DNA from 3 places in the Saccharopolyspora sp. SCSIO 74807 genome. Region 1 is predicted to be linked to each of the others. Evidence: riboswitches for the same ligand, from Rfam matches in the RefSeq annotation. Region 1 holds a riboswitch; each other region holds the start of a gene.
The links. A riboswitch is a leader RNA that binds a small molecule or an ion and turns the genes downstream of it on or off. The one in region 1 is predicted to bind S-adenosylmethionine.
Positions count from the first base shown of each region.

Region 1 (7,870 bases):
CCGTTCCTCACCCCGCACCCGTTCCGCGGGCGGCCGAACGAGCCTTACTGCGTCAATTACACCCTTCGGGATCTTGCCGAGCTACGCGGAGTCGATCTGGCGGAACTGATCGTGGCTACGACTGCCACCGCCGAGCGGGTCTTCGCTCTCGATCCGGTGATCGCCGCCTGACCAGCGCTTACTCCGCGTTCTGTGGTATTGCGCGCTGCGCCGCGCTGGAGTTGCGACCGCCGCCCGGACTCCTAGCGTCCACTGTGGAAGCCGGGAGGGGCCCGCCCGCGACGATCGACCACAGTGGACTGCGGGCCCGCTGCCCGGAGGAACGGCAGTCAGGACTCGTATGCGCACCAGCGGTCTATCCCGGATCGGCATCGCCGCAGCGATCATGCTCTGCGGCGCCCCCACCGCCCAGGCCCAGCCCGCGCCGGACACCCGCGCCGGCTCCGTCTGGGACCGGCTGGCCCAATGTGAATCCGGTGGGAACTGGGCCATCAACAGCGGCAACGGCTACTACGGCGGTTTGCAGTTCAACCGCGGCACCTGGGTTTCGCACGGCGGCAGGGACTTCGCCGCCTACCCGCACCGCGCCTCCCGCGAAGAGCAGATCTCCGTCGCCACCTCGCTGCGCGACGCCCGCGGTGGATACGGCGCTTGGCCCGCCTGCGCCCGCCAGCTCGGCCTGCCGCGCTGAGCGGTGCGGCTTCGCCGCATCTCAGCAGCAGATCTTGATCCCAAAAGTGCCCCCGAGCGTGTGAGCGAACACCCATCGCGATCACCCAACGCATCCGCGGGGCCGCAGAACGCCGGCGGCGGGAGATGTGTCCGCTCTCCCGCCGCTTGGCCTGGAGGCCGTCGCCGAGCGCCCGCGCGCACCGGCTCCGACGGCCCTTTCGATCTCCTCACCAGCAGCGACGTCCGTCCTTATTGGACCTACGGGCGGGGTGCGGGAACTCCTTGCGGGGATGGGAAAATCCTCCGGGCCGAACAACTAGATGATCACCCAGGGTGCTGGGTTGCCCGGCAAAACGGCGTAACCCAAGTCACAGTGCTCGATCGGGCTCTTGGCGCACTGGTCGCATCACGCTAGAGTCTCGGCCTCGTAACCGATGACAACGAAGTCATGGGGAACACCCGCTAGTCGCCGCCGGGTTTCGTCGGGGAAGTCGGTGCCGAGCGGGCGGACCGGGACAGGACCGGTTCCGCACGTGGCAACGGCTATGACGGCGCTTGGCTACGGGAGTCGGATACGGAGACGAAGCACGAAGTCGCGCAGCGGCGGATGAAGGAGTTCACCAAGCATGGCCGGCGAACTCCACGGGATCATCGACGCTGCGGAGAGCTTCCGCTTTCGAGAGGTAGCGACCCTGTGAACGGACGCGGCATTCCCGGTGCCCATGCCAGCAATTCCCGCGGCAATACCGGCCGGGACCACGGCTACTGGGCCGATTCGCTTGAACCGGTTACGGACTGGTTCACCCCGGTGAGCAAGGAGCAGCCCACCGCGGTCGGCGTGCTGGACCGGCCGGTCGAACTCGATCGCGAGAGCGATCTGGAGATCACCGCCGACCACGGCTTCGCCCCCATCAGCGGCGGGAACTACCCCGCCGCCGACCACCCCAGCTTCCCGCCGGGAACACTGGACATCACCCCGGACGACGTCTTCGAGGCGCTCGGGCCGCAGGCCGACGAGATGCTCGCCACCGCCGACATCGACGTGGACGAGCTGATCCGGCTGGTCAACGCCGAAACCGTCGTGCTGCCGCCGCTGGTGCTGCCGGACGACGTGCCGGAGACCGACGCCGAGGGCAACCCGGCACCGGAGTTCGTCGAAGCCGTCACCGACTGGAAGCAGCGCTTCCTCAAGGGCGCGGTCGCCGCGGTGATCGTCACCCTGGCCGGCTCCGGCGGTGCCGCCGCGGCCATGGACAAGTCCGTGACCGTCGAGGTGGACGGCCAGGAGCGCCAGGTCAACACCTACGACTCCACCGTGGGTGAAGTCCTGCAGGAAGAGGGCATCAACGTCGGCCCGCACGACGCGCTGAGCCCGTCCCCGCAGGCCCAGGTCGGGCACAACGACACGATCACGCTGGACCGCGGCCGGCTGGTGAAGATGACCGTGGACGGCCAGCCCCGCGAGGAGTGGGTGCGGTCGGTGACCGTCGACCAGGCGCTGCGCCAGCTCGGCGTGCCCGCCGACGGCGCGTTCGTCTCGGCCGACCGGAACATGGAAGTGCCCGAGCAGGGCATGGACCTCACGGTCAACACCGCCAAGGACATCACCGTCACCGACGGCGGCGAGGCGCCGCGGCAGCTGACCACCACCGCGGTCACCGTCGACGACCTGGTCAAGGAGCAGAAGCTCCAGCTCGGGCCGGAGGACCACATCACCCCCGGCGGCGACCAGAAGATCACCGACGGCGCGCAGGTGCAGATCAACCGCACCGGCAGCAAGGTGGTCAACCTGACGCAGCCGGTGCAGCCGCCCGTGCAGGAGATCGTCGACGACTCGATGTTCCAGGGCGAGGAGAAGGTCGAGAAGCAGGGCACGCCCGGCGAGAAGATCGTCTTCACCCGCATCACCACCAAGAACGGTGAGGAGACCGGGCGCGAGGCGGTCGGCGAGAAGATCACGAAGGAAGCCACGCCGACGGTCAAGCGCGTCGGTGGCAAGGAACCGCCGAACAGCGCCATCTGGGACAAGCTGGTGCAGTGCGAGGCCGGCGGGAACTGGGCCATCAACAGCGGCAACGGCTACTACGGCGGCCTGCAGTTCGACAAGCAGACCTGGAGCGCCTTCGGCGGCGACCAGTTCGCGGCCTATCCGCACCAGGCCAGCCGGGAGCAGCAGATCCAGGTCGCGACCAAGGTTCGCGACTCGCGCGGCGGCGGCTACGGCGCTTGGCCGGGCTGCTCCTCCAAGCTCGGTCTGAGCTGACCCGCACGATCACCAAGTGAGCGGACCGTTCGCCCGGCATGCCCGGCCGAGCGGTCCGCTCACTTCGTTCTCCCGGCACTAACCACTCCCGATCGGAAGAACGGTCCGTTCGCTCGGAGTCGGCGGGTAGTGCGGCGGGCCGCGCGCAGGGCCGGGTGCGGGCGCGGGTAGGTTCTGGTGCGTGGAAAGTGACGCGGACAGGGCGCGGTTGCTGGGGCCCGCCGATGTTCGCCGGCTGGCGGAGGACCTGGGGATCCGCCCCACCAAGAAGCTCGGCCAGAACTTCGTGCACGACCCGAACACCGTGCGCCGCATCGTCGGCGCCGCCGGGCTCACGGCCGACGACGTGGTCCTGGAGATCGGCCCCGGATTGGGCTCGCTCACGCTGGCGCTGCTGTCGGCGGCGCGCGGGGTCGTCGCGGTGGAGGTCGATCCCGCGCTCGCGGAGCGGCTGCCGCGCACGGCGGCCGAGTTCGCCCCGGGCCTCGCGGACCGCCTCCGAGTGCTCAGCGCCGACGCGTTGCGGGTGCACGCCGACGACTTCGCAGCAGACCCGCCGACCGCGCTGGTGGCGAACCTGCCGTACAACGTCGCCGTGCCGGTGGTGCTGCACCTGCTGGCGGAGCTGCCGTCGCTGCGCAAGGGCCTGGTGATGGTGCAGTCCGAGGTCGCCGACCGGCTCGCGGCGAAACCCGGCGGCCGCACTTACGGGCTCCCGAGCGCGAAAGCGGCGTGGTTCGCCGAGGTGCGCCGCGCGGGCCCGGTGCCGCGGACCGTGTTCTGGCCGGTGCCGAACGTGGATTCGGGCCTGGTTTCGTTCTCCCGCACCGATCCGCCGTCGAGCGCGGACCGCGCCGAGGTGTTCCGCGTGCTGGACGCCGCGTTCGCGCAGCGGCGCAAGACGTTGCGGGCGGCGCTGTCCGGATGGGCCGGTTCGGCGGCGCGTGCCGAGGAGTTGTTGCGCGCGGCCGGGGTCGATCCGACGGCTCGCGGCGAGCAGCTCACGGTCGAAGATTTCGCCCGGGTGGCCGCAGCGGGCGCCGAATCCGTGCGCTGAGTTCCCGGCGACGCGGCAGGGCGCTTCCGCCGATCACTCCAGGCGAGTGGCGAGCGCGCAGTCTGACTACCCAGTGTGTCCGGGCTGGATCTGTTGATCAAGGTCAGCGACTCGGCCAGGTGGTGTGATCTGCCGAACGATTCCACATAGTGACCAGTGTCGCCTTGCGTTCGCGGACACGACTGGGTTCTACTATCCGGGAAATCCATCCCGAGCGGCCGAGAGACCTGGCTCGACGACGCCGCAGCAACCACCCCGTGGGCAGGTGCTAACGCCAGGGCCGATGGAGTCGACGTGTTTGAAACTCCGCTGACCGGCGCCCGGCCCGGGTTCGCCCAGTCCGCGTTCGCTCAGTCCGGGTCCGCCCAGCTCGGGAGCGCCCAGCTCGAGATCGCCCAGCTCAAGATCGCGCTGCCCGGCAGCACGGGCGCGCAGCACGACAAGCTCCGGCGAACCGCCCGCGGCGGCCGCGCCCGCGCGCGCTCCGCGCCGCACGGGCTCGCGCTCACCCAGCGCCGCATCATCGATCAAGGACGGCGCACGACCACGGCCTGTCGCGGCTAGCTGCCCGAGCCACCGAATCCGGTCCGCCGGGCCGGTTCGGGCCAGCGAACCAGCGTTTCCTTCCGGCCGGTCGATGCGCAGCAGCCTGCGCTCCCGGAGTGAGCTGATGTGGAGCCGAACATGATCACTGTCGAGAACCTGAGCAAATCCTTCCGCGGCGAATCCCGCGCAGGCGCCGTCGCGCTCGACGACGTGTCCCTGGAGGTCCCCGCCGGGTCGGTGTGCGGCGTGGTCGGTCCCAGCGATGCGGGCAAGTCCGCCCTCGCCCGCTGCGTCGGGTTGCTGGACAAGCCGGACCGCGGTGCCGTGAAGATCGACGGGACGAACCTCTCCGCGCTGGACGGCGCCGCGCTGCGCGCCGCCCGCAGACACATCGGCGTGGTCCCGGACGGCGACTCGCTGCTGCGCCAGCGCACCGCCGCGGGCAACGTGGCGCTGCCGCTGGAAGCCGCCGAGATGCCCGGGCCGCAACGCCGCGCCCGCGTCGCCGAACTGCTCGACCTGGTCGGCATGACCGACAAGGCGCCGCTGCACCCGGAACAGCTGACCGACGGCCAGCGGCGGCGGGTCGCGGTCGCCCGCGCGCTCGCGGCCAAGCCCTCGGTCCTGGTGGCCGACGAGCCGACCGCCGGGTTGGACTCGTCGACCGCGGAGGCGGTGCTGACGGTGCTCGACCGCGCGCGCTCCGAGCTGGGTGCCACGGTGCTGTTGACCACTGGGGACACCGCCGTGGTGCGGCGCATCGCCGACGAGGCGGTGGTCCTCGACGGCGGCCGGGTCGTCGAGCAGGGCAAGGTGCTCGACCTGGTCTCCGAGCCGGGCAGCCGCCTCGGCACCAGCTTGCTGCCGGAGGCCGGATCCGGCCGCAGGCACGACGTGGTCGCCGAGGTGGTGCTGGTCGGTTTCGCCGCCGTCGGCGCGCTGCTGCCGGAAGCGGCCGGGCGGTTCGGCGTGGACCTGGCCGTGCTGGGCGGCGGCATGACGCGGCTCGGGGACACGCCGGTGGCGAAGTTCCGCATCGGGCTCACCGGTGAGCGCTCCGAGGCCGCGCTGAAGTGGATGGTCGACCGGGACGCGCAGGTGCGCCGCACTCCGGTCAGCGTCGAAGGCGTGGCCGCCTGATCCCCGAACTGGGATCGCGGAAATAGCAGACGGCGTCCCTTGCGGTGCCGCTGCACTCGGAATCCTCCGAAGCGCGCAGCAGCGGCACAAGAACCGACCGGCCGCCGGCCGAGCCCGTGCACCGGGCTCGACCGGCGGCCGCGTGCTGCGAAGTCGGTGCTGGGGCGGCACCCGGATCGCGCGGACACGTACGCTCTAGGAGTGCTCTCCGTGGTACCCACCCCCATCACCGTGCGTGTTCCGGCCAAGGTGAACCTGCACCTGGCGGTCGGCGACGCTCGCCCGGACGGTTACCACGAGCTGGTCACCGTCTTCCAGGCCTTGTCGCTGACCGACGAGGTCACCGTGCACAGCGCCGACGAGCCGGGCATCGACGTCCGCGGCGACGGCGCCGACTCGGTGCCGACCGGGCAGAGCAACCTGGCGTGGACGGCGGTGCGGCTGCTGGCCGAGCACTCCGGCCGCGACCCGGAAGAGCCGGGCGTGCAGGTCTCGATCCGCAAGGGCATCCCGGTGGCCGGCGGAATGGCGGGCGGCAGCGCCGACGCCGCGGCCGCGCTGCTGGCGCTGAACACGCTGTGGCGCCTGGAGATCGGGCGCGACGAGCTCAGCGACATCGCCGCCAAGATCGGCAGCGATGTGCCGTTCGCGTTGCAGGGCGGCACCGCGCTGGGCACCGGCCGCGGCGAGCGGCTCGTGCCGGTTCTCGCCAGGCACACCTTCCACTGGGTGATCGCGCTGGACCGCCGCGGCCTGGAAACCCCCGGTGTGTACGGCGAGCTGGACCGGTTGCGCGCCGACACCGGGCCGAACCGGGTCGGCGAGGTCGAGCCGCTGCTGGAGGCGCTGGCCTCCGGCGATCCGAACCAGCTGGCCCTGCTGCTGGGCAACGACCTGCAGTCCGCGGCGGTCTCGCTGCGCCCGAACCTGCGCCGCACGCTGCGCGCCGGCGTGGAGGCGGGCGCGCTGGCCGGGATCGTGTCCGGCTCCGGACCGACCTGCGCGTTCCTGTGCACCGACAACGACTCCGCGGTCCGGGTCGCCGCGGAACTGTCCGGCGCGGGCGTGTGCCGCACCGTCCGGGTCGCGCAGGGGCCGGTGCCGGGAGCCCGGATCATCGGCGACGACCGGGCCGACCGGCCCACGCCGCCGCAGGTGCACGCCTGATCACCCCTCGTTTTCCTGGAGTACCGCAACCCCGATGGCCAATCTGATCAACCTCGAATCGGTGCGCAAGAGCTACGGAGAGCGCCCGCTGCTGGACGGCGTCTCGATCGGCATCGGCGCCGGGGAGCGGATCGGCGTCGTCGGCCTCAACGGCGGCGGCAAGACGACGCTGCTGGAAGTGGTCTCCGGCAGCGAGGAACCGGACTCCGGCCGGGTCAGCCACCAGCGCGACCTGCGGCTGGCGGTGGTCACCCAGCGCACCGAACTGCCGCCGGGCTCGACGGTGCGCCACGCGGTGCTGGATCCGCACGGCTTCACCGCCGAGCACGAGTGGGCCGCCGACGCCCGGGTGCGTTCGGTGCTGACCGGGCTCGGCATGACCCGGCTCGGGCTGGACACCCCGGTCGCCGACTTCTCCGGTGGTGAGCGCCGCCGCGTCGCGCTGGCGGCCGCGCTGGTGCGCGACCTGGACGTGCTGGTGCTCGACGAGCCCACCAACCACCTCGACGTGGAGGGCGTGCGCTGGCTGGCCGACCACCTGATGGAACGCCGCTGCGCACTGGTGATCGTCACGCACGACCGCTGGTTCCTGGACACCGTGTGCAACCGCACCTGGGAGGTCACCCAGGGCAGGGTCGAGCAGTACGAAGGCGGCTACGCGGACTGGGTCTACGCCCGCGCGGAACGCGCGCGGCTGGCCCAGCAGGCCGAGGAGAAGCGGCAGAACCTGGCGCGCAAGGAACTCGCCTGGCTGCAGCGCGGCGCGAAGGCCCGCACCTCGAAACCGCGGTTCCGGGTGGAGGCAGCCGAAGCGCTCATCGCGGATGTCCCGCCGCCGCGCGACACCGTTGAGCTGGTCACCTTCGCCAAACGCCGGCTCGGCAAGTCCGTGATCGAGCTGGAGGACGTGGACCTGCGGATCGCCGATCGCACCCTGCTCGACGACGTGACCTGGCGGATCGGGCCGGGTGACCGGATCGGGCTGGTCGGCGTCAACGGCTCCGGCAAGACCACGTTGCTGCGGC
Region 1 is NZ_CP146100.1:2,475,216-2,483,085, forward strand. Features, by position in the region: gene V1457_RS11375 (TatD family hydrolase) at 1-171, shown strand, start outside; partial or broken gene V1457_RS11380 (transglycosylase family protein) at 440-691, shown strand; gene V1457_RS11385 (resuscitation-promoting factor) at 1,367-2,935, shown strand; gene rsmA (16S rRNA (adenine(1518)-N(6)/adenine(1519)-N(6))-dimethyltransferase RsmA) at 3,117-3,992, shown strand; SAM riboswitch class I at 4,195-4,282, shown strand; gene V1457_RS11395 (hypothetical protein) at 4,287-4,556, shown strand; gene V1457_RS11400 (ATP-binding cassette domain-containing protein) at 4,677-5,678, shown strand; gene V1457_RS11405 (4-(cytidine 5'-diphospho)-2-C-methyl-D-erythritol kinase) at 5,889-6,845, shown strand; gene V1457_RS11410 (ABC-F family ATP-binding cassette domain-containing protein) at 6,880-7,870, shown strand, end outside.

Region 2 (7,870 bases), 2.4 Mb from region 1:
CACGTCGACCGCGTCGAGGCACTGCTCGGCCCCGCTGCCTGCGGCGAGTGCTACGAGGTGCCCGCCGCGATGCGCGACGACGTCGAGCAGCACCTGCCGGGCAGCGCCTGCCGCACCCGCAAGGGAACTCCCGGCCTGGACCTGCGCGCCGGGCTGTGGGAGCAGCTCGCGGGCGCGGGCATCGGCAAGATCGGGGTTGATCCGCGCTGCACGATGGAAACCCGGGAACTGTTCAGCCATCGCCGCGACGGACCCCGCACCGGTCGCTTCGCGGCCGTCGTGTGGGCCGAACCCGAGGAGGGGCCGTGACCGACGACGACTGTCGCCGCGCGGAGCTGGCGGAGTCGCTCAAAGAGGTCCACGAGCGCCTCGCCGCGGCGTGCCACGCCGCCGGTCGTGCGCCGGCTGAGGTCGAGCTGCTGGCGGTCACCAAGACGTTCCCGGCGCGCGACGTTGCGCTACTGTCCGACCTGGGATTGCGGGAGTTCGCGGAGAACCGCGAGCAGGAGGCGCGCGGCAAGGTCGCCGAGTTCGACGAGTTGCGCCCGCGCTCCGGCGCCCGCTGGCACATGGTCGGCCAGCTGCAGCGGAACAAGGCGCGTTCGGTGGTGCGCTGGGCGGACGTCGTGGAGTCGGTGGACAGTCCGCGCCTGGTCGAGGCGTTGGACCGGGCGACGGCGAACGCGCTCGCAGCGGGGGAGCGGACACGCCCGCTCGAAGTTCTCGTTCAGGTGAACTTGGACGAGGCGCGGGGCCGCGGCGGGTGCCCACCTGCGGAGGTCAGGTCACTCGCAGAGGTGATCACGACGACGAGTGAGCTGCGGTTGCGGGGAGTGATGGCGGTGGCTCCGCAGCACGTCCGGCCGGAAGTGGCGTTCGACACACTTTCCGAGATCGCCGCACGGCTGCGCCAGGATCACCCCGAGGCTGAAGAAATCTCGGCGGGCATGAGCGGAGATCTGGAGAGTGCCGTAGCGCACGGGTCCACGCGAGTGCGTGTCGGAACAGCGTTGCTAGGAGGCCGCGGGCTAATCTCGCCGTAGCCAGCGGCGGGGGGTCGACGGCCGGTCGTACCGCGCTCGGCTCGTAGGAGTCGCGGAGGAAGGTCATGCCATGAGCGCTCTGCACAAGCTGAAGGCATATTTCGGCATGGTCCCGGCCGACGAGATCGAGGAATTCGAGGACGAGACCTACGCCGACCGCCAGTACGACCGCCACCCGGTCGACGACGGCTACGACGCCCCGGCCGACCGGATCGGCGGGCGCCGCCGCGTCGGCGTGCGCGGCGGTTACCAGCCGGAACCCGCGAGCGAACCCTACGAGGACGTGCCGCGCGCGGACGATCACCGGGAGGTGAAGCCCCCGGTCCGCAGGCAGTGGCCCGCGGAGGCGCCGTCCCGCCCGGCGGGCGGCGAACGCGAGTCGGTCTCCCGGCTGCGCGCGGTCACCGACACCGGCAGCATGTTCAACTTGAGCAAGATCACAACGCTGCATCCGCGCAGTTACAGCGAGGCGCGCACGATCGGCGAGCAGTACAGGGACGGCAGTCCGGTGATCATGAACCTGACCGAGATGGACGAAGCGGACGCCAAGCGGCTGGTCGACTTCGCCGCAGGTCTGGCCTTCGCGCTGCGCGGATCGATCGAGAAGGTCACCAACCGGGTGTTCTTGCTCTCACCGCCGAACGTGGACGTCGCGGCCGAGGACAAGCGCAAGCTCGCCGAGGGCGCCTTTTTCAACTACGGGTGACCGGTGGCAGAGTTGAACCGTGGAACTGCTCCTGATCATCCTTTACTACGCGGTCTTCTTCTTCTGGCTGCTGCTCACGGCCCGTATCGTGATCGAACTCGTCCGGGTGTTCGCCCGCGACTGGCGCCCCGCTGGAGGGGTTGCAATCGCGTTGGAGAGCATCTACACAGTGACCGACCCGCCCGTCCGGCTGCTACGTCGGGTGATCCCGACGGTCCGGATCGGCGGAGTGGGGCTGGACCTATCCATTATGGTGCTGCTGCTGGTTGTGTACATACTGATGCAGCTGCTGTTGAGGTTGCTGCTGGGACATTGAGCGAAGTCCGGGTAACGGGGAACCCGGGTGACCCGCAGCCGAAGAGTGCGTGAGGTGATCTTGTGGGCCTGACCCCCGCCGACGTGCATAACGTCGCGTTCAGTAAACCGCCGATCGGGAAGCGCGGCTACAACGAGGACGAGGTGGACGCGTTCCTCGACCTCGTCGAAGCCGAGCTCGCCCGGTTGGTGGAGGAGAACAACGACCTGCGCAGCCAGGTTGAGCAGCTGGAGAACCAGCTGCAGACCGCGCAGGTCGACCTCGACGACGCCCGCAGCCAGGCGTCCGCGGTCCCCGCCGCTCCCGCCGCCCCCGCTCCGGCGGAAGAACCGCGTCGGCTCGCGCCGGTCCCGGCCCCGACCGCTGCCGAGCAGACCTCCCCGGGTGGAGATCACCACGTGCAGGCCGCGAAGGTGCTGGGCCTGGCGCAGGAGATGGCCGACCGGCTGACCGGTGAGGCGAAGGCCGAGGCCGACGGGATGCTCTCGGAGGCCCGCACCAAGTCCGAGCAACTGCTCTCGGACGCCCGGGCGAAGTCCGAAAGCATGGTCAACGAGGCCCGCACCCGGGCCGAGACGATGCTCAACGACGCGCGCACGCGCGCGGAGACCCTGGAGCGGCAGGCCCGCGAGAAGGCCGCCGGTCTGGAACGCGATGCCCAGCGCAAGCACGCCGAGGTGATGGGCAACATCACCCAGGAGAAGAACGCGCTGGAGAAGAAGATCGACACGCTGCGCACCTTCGAGCGCGAATACCGCACGAGGTTGCAGACCTACCTGGAATCGCAGCTGCGTGAACTGCAGGACCGCGGGTCGGCGGCTCCTGCCGAGAGCAACGGTCGCAGCTCGGCCCAGCAGAACACCTACAGCTTCGGCGCCCGCGCGGCAGAGGCGGGCTAGTCGGCGTTCCCGGACGCCGCCCGTGCACGGTGAGCGTGGCGAGGGCGTCACAGGCGGTCGTTCGGTGAGTGGGAGTCCGACGTGTTGTTGGTGGTTCTGGCGCTGGTCCTGGCCGCAGCCGGTGTCCTGGTGACCTCGGTGGTGATCGGCAGCCCCGCGTGGTCGTGGCTGTCGGTCGTGTTGTGCGCGGTGTGCGCGGTCCTGCTCGTGGTGGACCGGCTCCGACGGCGACGGGAGGCGAGCTCGTCGCCGTCGGGGCCCGGCCCCGCAGTGCCCGCGGATGATTCCAGCGAGGGAACGTCCGCGCAGTCCGCGACGGTCGAGGACGGTTCGGGGGACGAACCGGCCGAGGAGGACACCGACGCGGCGGACGCGCTGCTGGTGTCCGAATCGGACGAAGAAGTGGTCGTGGTCGACGAACGCCCGCGATACCACTTGGCCGCGTGCGGCTGGCTCGGCGACCGCGAGGTGCTGAGCCTGCCGGTGCGCGAAGCCCGCGAACTGGGCTTCACCTCCTGCGCCCGCTGCACGCCCGACGCCGTGCTGGCGGGGCAGGCGCGGACCGCGGGCTGACGTACCGCGGGCTGCCAGCTGGCTGCCGCGCACACCGATACCCGGTGGCGGCGGACCTAACAGCGTGTTCTAACCTCTTGATCGAAGGTCATGAGTGCCAGCGGTAAACCCCGGTTTGCTGGCCGGCAACCCTCCGACCGCGGTGGGGTGCCCCGGGTGAGGACCTGGCCGGTCGCGTGCGGCGATCCGGCAAGCGCGGGCCTGGCACGGACGCTGGCGGGTCCGGAGTGACCCGAGGAGATGTCGTGTCGTCAGCCGTCGAGCATCCGCAGCAGTCCGATGTGGACGTCGAAGTGCCCGGTGTGGTCGGTAGCGGGCTGCGGGTGCCGCTGATCACCGGTGGCACCGCCGAGTACGCCAACCTCGATCACGGGGCCAGCGCGCCGTGCCTGACCGCGGTCCGCGACGCCGTCGACGCGTTACTGCCCTGGTACGCCAGCGTGCACCGCGGCGCGGGATTCGCCTCCCAGGTCTGCACGCGGGTTTACGAAAGCGCCCGGGACGTTCTGCGCCGGTTCGTCGGCGCGCGCCGCGATGACTCCGTGATCTTCACGCGGAACACGACCGACGCGGTGAACCTGCTGGCGGCGGCCGTGCCGGACGGAACGTCCGTGGTGGTGTTCGACACCGAGCACCACGCGGCGCTGCTGCCCTGGGGAAGCGAGGTCCGGCGGCTCGGCATCCCGGCGAGCGCGGACGAAGCCGTGCGGGCGCTCGACGAAGCGCTCGCGGATTGCCCGGAAGGGCCGAAGCTCGCGGTGCTCACCGGTGCTTCCAACGTCACCGGTGAACTCTGGCCGGTCGCCGAACTCGCGCGGGTCGCGCGGCGGCGCGGTGCCCGCACGTTGCTGGACGCGGCGCAGCTCGCCCCGCACCGGCCGGTGCGGATCGCCGAGCTGGGCGTGGACCACGTGGTGCTGTCCGGGCACAAGCTCTACGCGCCGTTCGGGGCGGGTGCGCTGATCGGCCGTGCGGACTGGCTCGACGCGGCTCCGCCCTACCTCGCCGGCGGCGGCGCGACTCGCGCCGTGCCGGATGACGGCGTGATCGACTGGAACACCGGGCCGGAACGGCACGAAGCGGGTTCGCCGAACACGGTGGGCGTGCACGCGCTGGCCACCGCCTGCCGGGTGTGGTCGGAGCACGCCGAGTCGATCATCGCGCACGAGGACGCGCTGCTGATTCGGTTGCGCGCGGGCTTGCGCGACATCCCCGGGTTGCGCGAGCTGAGCCTGTTCGGGCCCGAGCACGCGCGGGTCGGAGTGGTCAGCCTGACCGTGGCGGATCGCGATGCTGGGCAGAATCGCGATGCCGGGCAGGCTCGCGACCCGGGACTGCTCGCGAGCGCGCTGTCCGCCGAGCACGGCATCGGCGTGCGGGACGGGCTGTTCTGCGCGCACCGCGCGGTGCGGCACCTGCTGGCGGGTTCCGGGGCGCAGCGCGCGCTGCGGGTCAGCATCGGGCTCGGCACGACGACCGAGCACGTGGACAGGTTCGTCGACGCGCTGCGCGGGCTGGTCGCGGACGGGCCGAGCTCGAGGTACGCGTTGGTAGAAGGCGGTTGGGTGCCCGAGCACGATCCGCGGGGTTTCCCGGCGGCGCTGAACTGACCCGGGTTCGAGCCGATGCGAGGGCGGTCTCCGGCTCGGGGAGAATGGGACGAGTGAACATCGAGCGATCCGAACCCGAGCAGCCCGAACCTGCCGCGCCGGGCGGCTCCGCCGCGGGGGATTCCAGCGGGGCTGGTGACTCCGGTAGCACGGGGGAGTCCCCGCGCCCGCGCAGGCTGCTGGTGCTGCTGTTCGGCGTCGCCGCGCTGCTGTTGGCGGCCGACGTGCTAACCAAGGTCGCCGCGGTCGCCGCACTGGAGGACCAGCCGCCCGCACGGCTGTTCGGCGGTGCGGTCTACCTGGTATTGGTGCGCAATCCCGGCGCTGCGTTCTCGCTGGCCACCGGTATGACGTGGCTGCTGGCGCTGCTGGCGATCGTGGTCGTCGGCGTGATCTTGTGGCTCGCGCCGAAGCTGCGCTCCACCGGCTGGGCCATCGGGCTCGGGCTCGTGCTCGGCGGGGCCTGCGGGAACCTCGTGGACCGGTTGTTCCGCGAACCCGGGTTCCTGCGCGGGCACGTCGTCGACTTCGTCTCGCTGTTCGCACCGGACGGCAGCGTGTGGCCGGTGTTCAACGTCGCGGACTCGGCGATCGTGTGCGGCGGCGTGCTCGTGGTGCTGATGTCCCTGCTCGGCCGGGACTACGACGGCACGGTGCACCGGAAGAAGGAGCGGTCGTGAGCGATCTGCGGATGCTGCCGGTCCCGGACGGGCTGGAAGGGATGCGGGTCGACGCGGGCCTGTCCAAACTGCTCGGCCTGTCCCGCAACACCGTCGCCGGGCTCGCCGAAGCAGGCGACGTGCTGCTGGACGGCGCCCAGGTCGGCAAGTCCGACCGGCTGCCCGCCGGGTCGCTGCTGGAGGTCACCCTGCCGGCCGCCCGGCCCGAACCGGAGGTCGTGGCGGTGCCGGTGGAGGGCTTGCAGATCCTGCACCAGGACGCGGACATCGTCGTGGTGGACAAGCCGATCGGAGTGGCCGTGCACCCCAGCCCCGGCTGGGAAGGCCCGACCGTGGTGGGCGGGCTCGCCGCGGCCGGCGTCCCGATCGCGACATCGGGGGCCGCCGAACGGCAGGGCGTGGTGCACCGGCTCGACGCGGGAACCACCGGCGTGATGGTCGTGGCCAAGAGCGAGCACGCCTACACGGCGCTGAAGCGGGCGTTCAAGGAACGCACGGTGGAAAAGCGCTACCACGCGCTGGTGCAGGGCCATCCCGATCCGAGCCGCGGCACCATCGACGCGCCGATCGACCGGCATCCGCGGCACGACTACAAGTTCGCGGTGGTCACCGGCGGCAAACCGAGCGTCACCCACTACGAGACGGTGGAGGCGTTCCGCGCGGCGTCGCTGGTGGACGTGAAGCTGGAAACCGGGCGCACGCACCAGATCCGGGTGCACTTCGCGGCCTTGCGGCATCCTTGCGCTGGCGACCTGACCTACGGTGCCGATCCGGTGCTGGGACGGCGGTTGGAGCTCACCAGGCAGTGGCTGCACGCCCGTTCGCTCGGGTTCGAGCATCCTGCTGACGGAACTCGGGTCGAGTTCACCAGCGAATACCCGGCCGACCTGCAGCACGCGCTGGATGTGCTGCGCGCGCAGGACGCTTAGCCGAATCGGCGATCTCCGGGGCTCGCATCGCGTAATCTGGTGAAATCCGCCGAGATCGGGCGGGCTGGGAGGGGCGATGTCGAACGCGGGTGAACGGCACGAGCACGTCGAGGACACCCCGACCCCGCCGATGGGATTGTCGTGGCGCGGCACGTTGCAGCCGGAACCGCTTGCACCTGCGGAGGAAACCGCGACCGGGCCGATCGCAGCCGCGGGGCCGGTCGCTGCCGGAATCGGACCGCAGCGGAGCCCGCAGGCGGATGCGGACGAGCGGGTGAACACCGGACTCGCCGAGCTGGTGCAGGCCGAGGACTTCGGCCGGGGCGGTCCGGCCGTTCTCGGTGGCGCACCGCCGGAACCGGGCGACTCCTACGGCGACGCCGGGGATTGGCCGACGCTGCAACGCCGGGAGCGGCAGGAACCTCGTGACGAGGAGCGCTCCGGCGGGCCGCTCGGGTGGATCAAGCGTCGCCGGGACGGGCAGTAGTCACCGCGGGCTCCCGGCCGCGCTCGGCGGCCGACCGGCCGGCCAGTTCGGCGATCCCGATCATCATCAGCGCCGATCCGACGCCGAGCAGCAATGCGGGCAGCGGAAGTGCGGGCAACACCATTCCTCCTCGCGACACCGGGAAGCGGCTCGCTTCCGCTTCGACCTCATGCCGTTGACGCTAGGCCGCCGAGGTGCGTGGCAGTTGCGGGTCGTCCCCCGGTCGAACCCGGAGATCCGCGCCGTCAGAGGTCGGTGATGTCCCAGATGAGGCTGCGCTGCTCGTCACCGGGCCGCGGCGACCAGCGGACCGCGGAGAGCTCGGTGTCCTGCGGCAGCACGTAGACGGTGTGCCCGCCCGCGGTCTCGCCCGGCGGCACTCCGATGCGGTGCGGCGGCCGCGAGGACAGCGACACCGGGGCTTTGCCGATCGTGGACCCGTCGGTGGCGACCAGCACCAGGTACAGGTCGGGCAGCGAGGTGAACGGCATGGCACTGCGGTTGGTCAGCTCGGTGTGCACCACGATCGCGCGATCGCCTGCTTGGAGCTGGTAGCCGGCGGCGGTGTAGAGGAAGTCCGCGGGGTCCACGACCTCGACGAGCTGGATGGTGATCCGCTCGCCCTCG
Region 2 is NZ_CP146100.1:92,049-99,918, reverse strand. Features, by position in the region: gene pgeF (peptidoglycan editing factor PgeF) at 1-309, shown strand, start outside; gene V1457_RS00445 (YggS family pyridoxal phosphate-dependent enzyme) at 306-1,043, shown strand; gene V1457_RS00440 (cell division protein SepF) at 1,114-1,749, shown strand; gene V1457_RS00435 (YggT family protein) at 1,769-2,065, shown strand; gene V1457_RS00430 (DivIVA domain-containing protein) at 2,128-2,964, shown strand; gene V1457_RS00425 (hypothetical protein) at 3,046-3,537, shown strand; SAM riboswitch class IV at 3,624-3,739, shown strand; gene V1457_RS00420 (aminotransferase class V-fold PLP-dependent enzyme) at 3,783-5,147, shown strand; gene lspA (signal peptidase II) at 5,201-5,827, shown strand; gene V1457_RS00410 (RluA family pseudouridine synthase) at 5,839-6,756, shown strand; gene V1457_RS00405 (hypothetical protein) at 6,833-7,243, shown strand; gene V1457_RS00400 (hypothetical protein) at 7,218-7,361, opposite strand; gene V1457_RS00395 (AsnC family protein) at 7,489-7,870, opposite strand, start outside.
Region 2: linked by a shared signal. The riboswitch ahead of V1457_RS00420 (aminotransferase class V-fold PLP-dependent enzyme) and the one ahead of V1457_RS11395 (hypothetical protein) in region 1 are both predicted to bind S-adenosylmethionine.

Region 3 (7,870 bases), 600 kb from region 1:
GCGTGGCGCCGGTGGACATCATCCGGATCCGCTGCCGCGGGGTGATCTTGCCGTCGACCACCCGGATGTAGGTGACCACGCCGCGGTAGGTGTCGTAGATCGAGTCGAAGATCATCGCGCGCGGCGGCGAATCGTGCACGCCCACCGGGCCGGGAACCTGGCGCACCACCTCGTCGAGCACCGCACCGACGCCGTCCCCGGTCTTGGCCGAAACCCGCAGTACGTCGTCGGCTTCGCAGCCGATGATGTGCGCGAGCTCGGCGGCGTACTTGTCCGGTTCGGCCGCGGGCAGGTCGATCTTGTTCAGCACCGGGATGATCTGCAGGTCGTGCTCCATCGCCAGGTAGAGGTTCGCCAGCGTCTGCGCCTCGATGCCCTGCGCGGCGTCGACCAGCAGGATCGCGCCCTCGCAAGCCGCCAGCGAACGGCTCACCTCGTAGGTGAAGTCGACGTGCCCAGGTGTGTCGATCATGTGCAGCACGTGGTCAAGGCCGTCGACGTTCCACGGCATCCGCACGTTCTGCGCCTTGATCGTGATGCCGCGCTCGCGCTCGATCTCCATCCGGTCGAGGTACTGCGCCCGGTACGCGCGCTCGCCGAGCACCCCGGTCAGCTGCAGCATCCGGTCCGCCAGCGTCGACTTGCCGTGGTCGATGTGCGCGATGATGCAGAAATTCCGGATGCGCTCCGGGTCCGTGAAGGTGGTATCGGCGAAGCTGCTCACTCGGTGTTCCTCGGGATCTCGGGGGCGCGCGGTTTCACCGCACATCGTCCCACGCCACGACCGGTGGCCGATGCCCAACTCCGCGGAGGATGCCCGGGGGTTCAGGTGTCCCGCTGGTCGGCGCGGATCGGGTGGTCCTCGGGAACTTCGATCAGCGCGATCCGCATCCCGTCGGGGTCGGTGATCCACGCTTCCACCAAGCCCCAGGGCTGCCGGGCGGGTTCGGACACCACCGGCACCTCGAAGCGCGTGAGCCGCTCGTACTCGGCGCGCACGTCCCGCACCTGCAACCACAGGACTTGGTCCGGGCTCGGACCGCGCTCGCCCTGGCCGGACAGTTCCATGAAACCTTGGCCGAGGAAGAAGACGGTGCCACCGGGGAACTCCCGGGAGATCGCCAACCCGAGCACGTCCCGGTAGAAGCGCAGCGAACGCTCCGGGTCCAGCGGGCGCAGGATCATGCGGCTGTTCAGGATCTCCATGCGCACCGTTGTACCCCGTAGCGGCCGTCCGGGCCCTGAACGACATCGAGCCCCGCACCGGACGGTGCGGGGCTCGATGCGTTGATCAGCGGTCTCAGACGGCGCGCACGCCGCTGGCCTGCGGACCCTTCTGACCCTGGGTGATCTCGAAGGTCACGGTCTGGTTCTCCTCGAGGGTCCGGAAACCGGTGCCGTCGATCGCGGAGTAGTGCACGAACACGTCCGGGCCGCCACCGTCGGGGGAGATGAAGCCGTAGCCCTTCTCCGAGTTGAACCACTTCACGGTGCCCTGTGCCATCTCTGTCTCCTCACAGCGGATGAGTACCGGCGCCGCACTCTGCGACCACCGGGGCCTAGTCCAGACGGCGAACTCTCCAGCTTGCGCAGGGACTAGAGTCGCGCCCGCAACTTTCGCGAGCGTGTCGAACACGAACACAAAAATCGGCCGACTCATACAACCACACCGCCGCCCCGATCATTCCCGCGACCCGCCGGTGGTGTGGGTCTCATTTCACCGGCCGCCAGCAGGGCCGACCGCCCCGGGGAGCCACGGGCGGACTCGATGCGCCGAAGACCTAGCCGCAGCCGGGCGTGCGACACGGCGTTGCTAGCATGGACAGCCGTGCCGTGCGGCGTTCCGCCAGGGAGGAAGGCTGCGTTCGTCGGGTGCTCGAGCACCGGAGGAAGCAGCGCCGTACAAGTGCGGCACGACGAGTCCGAGCGAGGAAAGAGGCGCCAGCAGTGGCCAACATCAAGTCCGCGATGAAGCGGATCAGGACCAACGAGCAGAACCGGCTGCGGAACAAGTCGGTCAAGTCCGAGGTCAAGACCGCCATCCGCAAGTTCCGCGAGGCCGCTGCCGCCGGCGACAAGGACAAGGCCGTCGAGTTGCAGCGCGTCGCCGCGCGCACCCTGGACAAGGCCGCCAGCAAGGGGGTCATCCACGCCAACCAGGCGGCCAACAAGAAGTCCGCGATGGCCAAGCGCGCCAACGTGCTCTGAGCGGCCCAGCTCGCGCAGGCCGATCCGAGAACGGGGTCCGTTCCCAACGGGAGCGGACCCCGTTTTTCGTGTCTCAAGCCCGGGTGGAATGCAGGTCGACGAGCCTGCGCACTGCGCGCTCCAACGCGTAGTCGGCGTCCGCAGCCATCCCCTTGACCTCGCCGTTGAGCGCGGCGACGACTTGCAACGCATCGGCCACCGTCGTACTGCTCCAGCCCCGCGACTGCGCCTGCGCTTTCTTCACCTTCCATGCGGGCATACCGAGCTCACCGGCCAGCCGGAACGGATCCCCGCGACCGTAAGCGGCGACGCGTCCGATGGTGCGCACCGAATCGGCCAGCGCGTCCGCGATCAGCACGTGCGCCACACCGAGTTGCAGCGCCCAGCGCAGCGCCTCCAACGCACCCGCACGGTCGCCGGTGACCGACTTCTCCGCCACGACGAACCCGGTGACCTCGGCGCGGCCGCGGTGGTAGCGGCGCACGGCGTTCTCGTCGACCTTGCCGCCGGTGTCGGCCACCAACTGGGAAGCCGAGGACGACAGCTCGCGGAGGTCGAAGCCGACGGTCTCGATCAGCGCGCTGACTCCGGCGGCGTCGATGCGGCCGCCGGCGCGGCGCACCTCGTCCTTCACGAACGCCTCCCGCTGCGCGGGTTTGGTGATCTTCTGGCATTCGGTCACCCGGGCGTCGAGCTTGCGCAGCGCGCCGGGCAGTTCCTTGGCGTTCTTGCCGCGCCCGCCCCCGTTGTGCACGACGACGAGCACGACCCCTTCGGCGGGTTGCCGAGCGTGCGAAAGAACCGCTTCGGCGATCTCCTTGCCGGCGTCCTGCGCCGCCTCCAAGGCCACTACCCGGCTCTCCGCGAAAAGCGATGGGCTGAGCAGTTCATCCAGTTCTGGGGGGGTGAGTTCACTCACCTTGATCCGGCGCAGCTCGGTTTCCGGGTCGGCCGCCCGCGCCGCGCCCACCGTCTCGTGCAAAGCCCGCTCCACCAGCAGTTCTTCGTCACCGAGGATCAAGTGCAGCGGGTCGCGGACCACCGACGGAGAACTCATAGGGGCATCGTCGCATGACCGTCCGGCACTGCCGGGCGTTCCCGCTGCGCGGGCGCCCCTGGCCATGGTGCGGCGCCGTCCCGTAACGTTGCCGGTACAACCGAATAGCTCATCCAGAGGGGCAGAGGGAACGGCCCGTAGAAGCCCCGGCAACCATCTCGACCATTCGCGGCTCGCGCGAGGCAGTCGAAGAATTCGGTGCCAATTCCGACCCGCCCGCGGGATAGATGAGGAAAGGACCTCGCGATGACCGCTGCCGCCCAACACACGAACTCCACCGCCAAGACGGCCTACGACCTCGGTCCGGCCGTCGAATTGGTGTCCAAGGAAGAGGGACATCGCCAGCCGCTGGCCCCGGAATTCGTGTCGCTGGAGGACTTCTCGCCGCTGGAGGTCGCCTACGACTTCGGCCGCGTGCGCCGCGAGGACATCGAGGCAGGCCCCCGCTCCATCTGGCGCTACAAGCACCTGCTGCCGGTGCCGAGCAACGTCGAGGAGCACCCGAACACCGAACCCGGCTGTACCAGGCTGGTGCGTGCCGACAACCTCGCCAAGGCGCTCGGCGTCAAGCGGATCTGGGTCAAGGACGACACCGGCAACCCCACCCATTCTTTCAAGGACCGCGTGGTCGCGGTCGCGTTGGCCGCCGCCCGCGAGTTCGGCTTCCGGGTGCTGGCCTGCCCCTCCACCGGCAACCTCGCGAACGCGGTCGCCTCCGCGGCGGCCCGCGCGGGCTGGGACTCGGTGGTGTTGGTCCCGTCCACGCTGGAGCGCGCGAAGATCCTGATGAGCGCGGTCTACGACGGCTCGCTGCTCGCGGTCGACGGGAACTACGACGATGTGAACCGGCTGGCCACCGAGCTGGCCGGGGAGCACGAGGACTGGGCGTTCGTCAACGTCAACGTCCGCCCGTACTACTCCGAGGGTTCCAAGACGCTGGGCTTCGAGGTCGCCGAGCAGCTCGGCTGGCGGCTGCCGGAGCAGATCGTGGTGCCCATCGCCTCCGGCTCGCAGCTGACCAAGGTGGACAAGGGCTTCCGCGAGCTGCAGCACACCGGCCTTGTCGAGGAGAGCCCGTACAAGATCTTCGGCGCGCAGGCCGCCGGGTGCTCCCCGGTTTCCACCGCGTTCAAGAGCCAGCAGGACGTGGTGCAGCCGGTGCGCCCGGACACCATCGCCCGCTCGCTGGCGATCGGCGCCCCGGCCGACGGGCCGTACGTGCTCGACACGGTGCGCCGCACCGGCGGAGCCATCGAGGACGTCACCGACCAGGAGGTCGTCGACGGCATCCGGCTGCTGGCCCGGACCGAGGGCATCTTCGCCGAGACCGCGGGCGGGGTCACCGTCGCGACCGCGAAGAAGCTCATCGAGGCGGGCAAGATCGATCCGGACGAGGAGACGGTGCTGCTGATCACCGGCGACGGCCTCAAGACGCTCGACGCCGTGCAGGACCAGGTCGGCCCGAAGGCGACCGTCGCCCCGAACACCGACTCGGTGAACCAGGCGCTGGGTCTGTGACCGTCCGCCGCGGGCCGCGCGCGTGCGCGGCTCGCGGAGCGCAAGCCGCGGTGGTCCAGATGCTCGGCTCAGTTCTCCGGGCGGACCGGATCGCCGCGCTCGACCGCTCGCCTGCCCTGCTCGTCCTGCACGATCGCGACGTCGCCGGACTGGTCGGTGCGCAACACTCGGGTGCCCATTCGGGTCAGTTCGCCGAGCACCAGCGGGCTCGGATGTCCGTAGCTGTTGCCCGCGCCGACGCTGACCACAGCCAGCCGCGGTCTTACGGCCGCGAGGAAACGAGGCGTGGTGTAGCGCGAGCCGTGGTGCGGGACCTTGAGCACTTCGGCACGCAGGTTCGCCCTCGAATCCAGCAGTTCCCCCTGGCCGGGTAGTTCCACGTCGCCGGTGAGCAGGATCCGCCCGTGCGGCGTGGTCGCCTTGACCACGAGCGAAGCGTCGTTGGCGTCCTCGCTCGAGCGGGTTCGCGCCAGCTCGCCGCGAGGTCCGAGCACGTCGAGCACCAGGCCCGGCCACCGCACTCGTTGACCGGCGCTCAGCCGCATCACCGGTACGCGGTTGGCGCGGGCCGCCGCGGTCACCTCCCGGAAAGCCCAAGCGGGTTCTCGCAGCGATCCGACGGCGAGTGCGCCGACCGCTCGGCCGGACAGCACCGCGGGCGCTCCGCTGACGTGGTCCGCGTGCAGATGCGTCAGCAACAACAGTGGTATGCGGCGGATCTCCAGGCGTTGCAGGCAATCGCTCATCAGCACGGGGTCCGGCCCGGTGTCGATCACCACGGCCTCGTGCGGACGCCCGGTGGCCAGCACCAGGCCGTCGCCTTGCCCGACATCGCAGGCGACCACGGTCCAGCCGGGAACCGGCCACGGAGCGACCCGATGCCGTACCGGGATCACCACGACGACGAACAGCAGGACCACGGCTGCGAGCACCATCCGCGAAATCCGGCCGCGCAGAACCACCAGCAACATCAACGCCAGCACGGCCAGCAGCAGGCCGCCTCCAGCGCCGGAAGGCCAGTCGAACGACGCGCCCGGAACCGCGGCCGAATGGCGGGCGACGGCCAGCACCCACTCCAGCTCCGGCCCCGCCAGCCACACCAGAGCGCTCGCCAGCGTTCCGGAAACGGGCGCGAGCAGCGTCGCGCACACTCCCAGCACGGTGGCCGGCCCCACCACCGGACCGGCCAGCAGGTTCGCCAGCACTGCGACCACGCTGACCTCGCCGGAAACGGCTGCCACCAGTGGCGCCGTGAGCAGATGCGCCGCCGCCGGAATCGCCAGGGCCTCGGCGACACCCACCGGCAACCCACGTGAGTGCAGCGCGTCCGCCCACACCGGCGCGAGCACGATCAGCCCGGCCGTCGCGGCCACCGATAGCGCGAACCCCGCGGCCGTGGCCAGGCCCGGCGCCAGCAGCAACAGGCCGACGACGCTCGCCGAGAGGATCGGCAGCGCCGACCGTTCGCGGCCGAGGACGAGGGCGAGCAGCCCGATCGAGCCCATCACCGCTGCCCGGAGCACGCTCGGTTCCGGTCCAGCGAGCACCACGAAGCCGATCATCGCCAACGCCGCCCCCACGGCCGACACGGCAGGGCCTGCGCCGATCAGGCGCAGCACGAGCAACACCGCCCCGCAGACGATCGCGAGGTTCGAGCCGGAAACCGCGGTTAGGTGGGTGAGTCCGGCCGTGTTGAACTGCTCGACGACTTCCGGCGGGAGCTTGCCGGTGTCCCCGACCACGAGGCCCGGCAGCAGTCCGGCTGCGGCTGGGCCGAGCATCGTGCGTGAAGTCTCGCGCAGTCCCTCGCGCAGATCCTCCGCTGCACGCTGCCAGCTCGGCGCGGGCGATACGCCTTCGGGCGCTTCGTAGGTCGCAACGGCCGCGACGAGCAATTCCCCATTCCGCGGCGGCAGGACCTTGCCGTGCACGGTGACCTGCTGGCCGGCCGTCAGCGCGCCCCACTGCTCGGTAGGGGCCAGCAGCAGAACTTGCCCGCCCACCAGCGTCCGGCGGTCGTCGACCTCGACGGAGTCCAATCGCAGCCTGGCCACCGAGCGATCCTGCGCCCGGCGAGCACCGTAGGAGGCACCCTGCAACGGCCGCGGCGATTCCACCAATGTGCCACGCAGCTCCGCCTGCTCGGCCTGCCGTGCGGCCGAGCGCAACGGATGCGCGGCCACCGCGTGGGTCCGAACGGCGATCCCGGTGGCCGCGGCGCTGGAGATGATCAGCACGGCCAGCACGCCGTTGCGCCAAGCGCGTCCGCGCCCGAACCTCCAAGCCATCGGCAGCAGGAGCAGCGTCGCGCACGAGAGCACCGCCGCGGTCGGCCACCCGCCGTGCAAACCGGCCAAGGTGATCGACCACGTGACCAGCGCAGCGGGCAGCAACCGCAAGTCCAATGTGGACCCTAGCGCGAAGGACTTGGCCCTCACGCCCGGACCAGCTCCCGCAGCCGCTCCATCCGGGTGTCCCCGATCCCTTCGACGTCTCCGAGCTGGTCGACCGAGCCGAACCGACCGTGCTGCTCCCGCCATTGCACGATCCGTTCGGCCGTGACTTGACCGATTCCTGGTAGCGCATCGAGCTGTTCCTCCGTGGCGGTGTTGAGATCGACTTTGCTGCCCGCTCCGCCTGGCTCGGGCGTCGAGGCCTGCCGGCCTCCCGGTTGGGCGCCGGGAGGTACCGGCACTGCGACGTAGAGCTGTTCCCCGTCGACGAGCCTGCGGGCCAGGTTCAACGTGGTGATGTCGGTTCCGGGCAACGCGCCGCCCGCCGCATCGAGCGCGTCGGCTACCCGCTCGCCGGGGCGCAGCGTGACCAGGCCGGGGCGCGAGACCTCACCGACCACGCTCACCACCAAGTCCGCGGGCGGCGGCGCGGCGGCCTGCTGGACCGGTGGTGCGGCGACCTGTTCCGGCACGGGAGCGGCCGGCGCCGGTTCGGGAACCGGCCGGTCCAGCCACGTGACGACTCCGACCACGGCCAGCGCGACGACCGCGGCGAGCGCGATCCCGAGCCGCCCGTACCTGCCAGGATCGACCCGGGCACGCGACCACGATTCGGGCAGCCATCTGCGCACAG
Region 3 is NZ_CP146100.1:3,076,039-3,083,908, reverse strand. Features, by position in the region: gene lepA (translation elongation factor 4) at 1-724, opposite strand, end outside; gene V1457_RS14225 (VOC family protein) at 826-1,206, opposite strand; gene V1457_RS14220 (cold-shock protein) at 1,301-1,504, opposite strand; gene rpsT (30S ribosomal protein S20) at 1,948-2,208, shown strand; gene holA (DNA polymerase III subunit delta) at 2,282-3,265, opposite strand; SAM riboswitch class I at 3,372-3,499, shown strand; gene thrC (threonine synthase) at 3,512-4,783, shown strand; gene V1457_RS14200 (DNA internalization-related competence protein ComEC/Rec2) at 4,852-7,221, opposite strand; gene V1457_RS14195 (ComEA family DNA-binding protein) at 7,218-7,870, opposite strand, start outside.
Region 3: linked by a shared signal. The riboswitch ahead of thrC (threonine synthase) and the one ahead of V1457_RS11395 (hypothetical protein) in region 1 are both predicted to bind S-adenosylmethionine.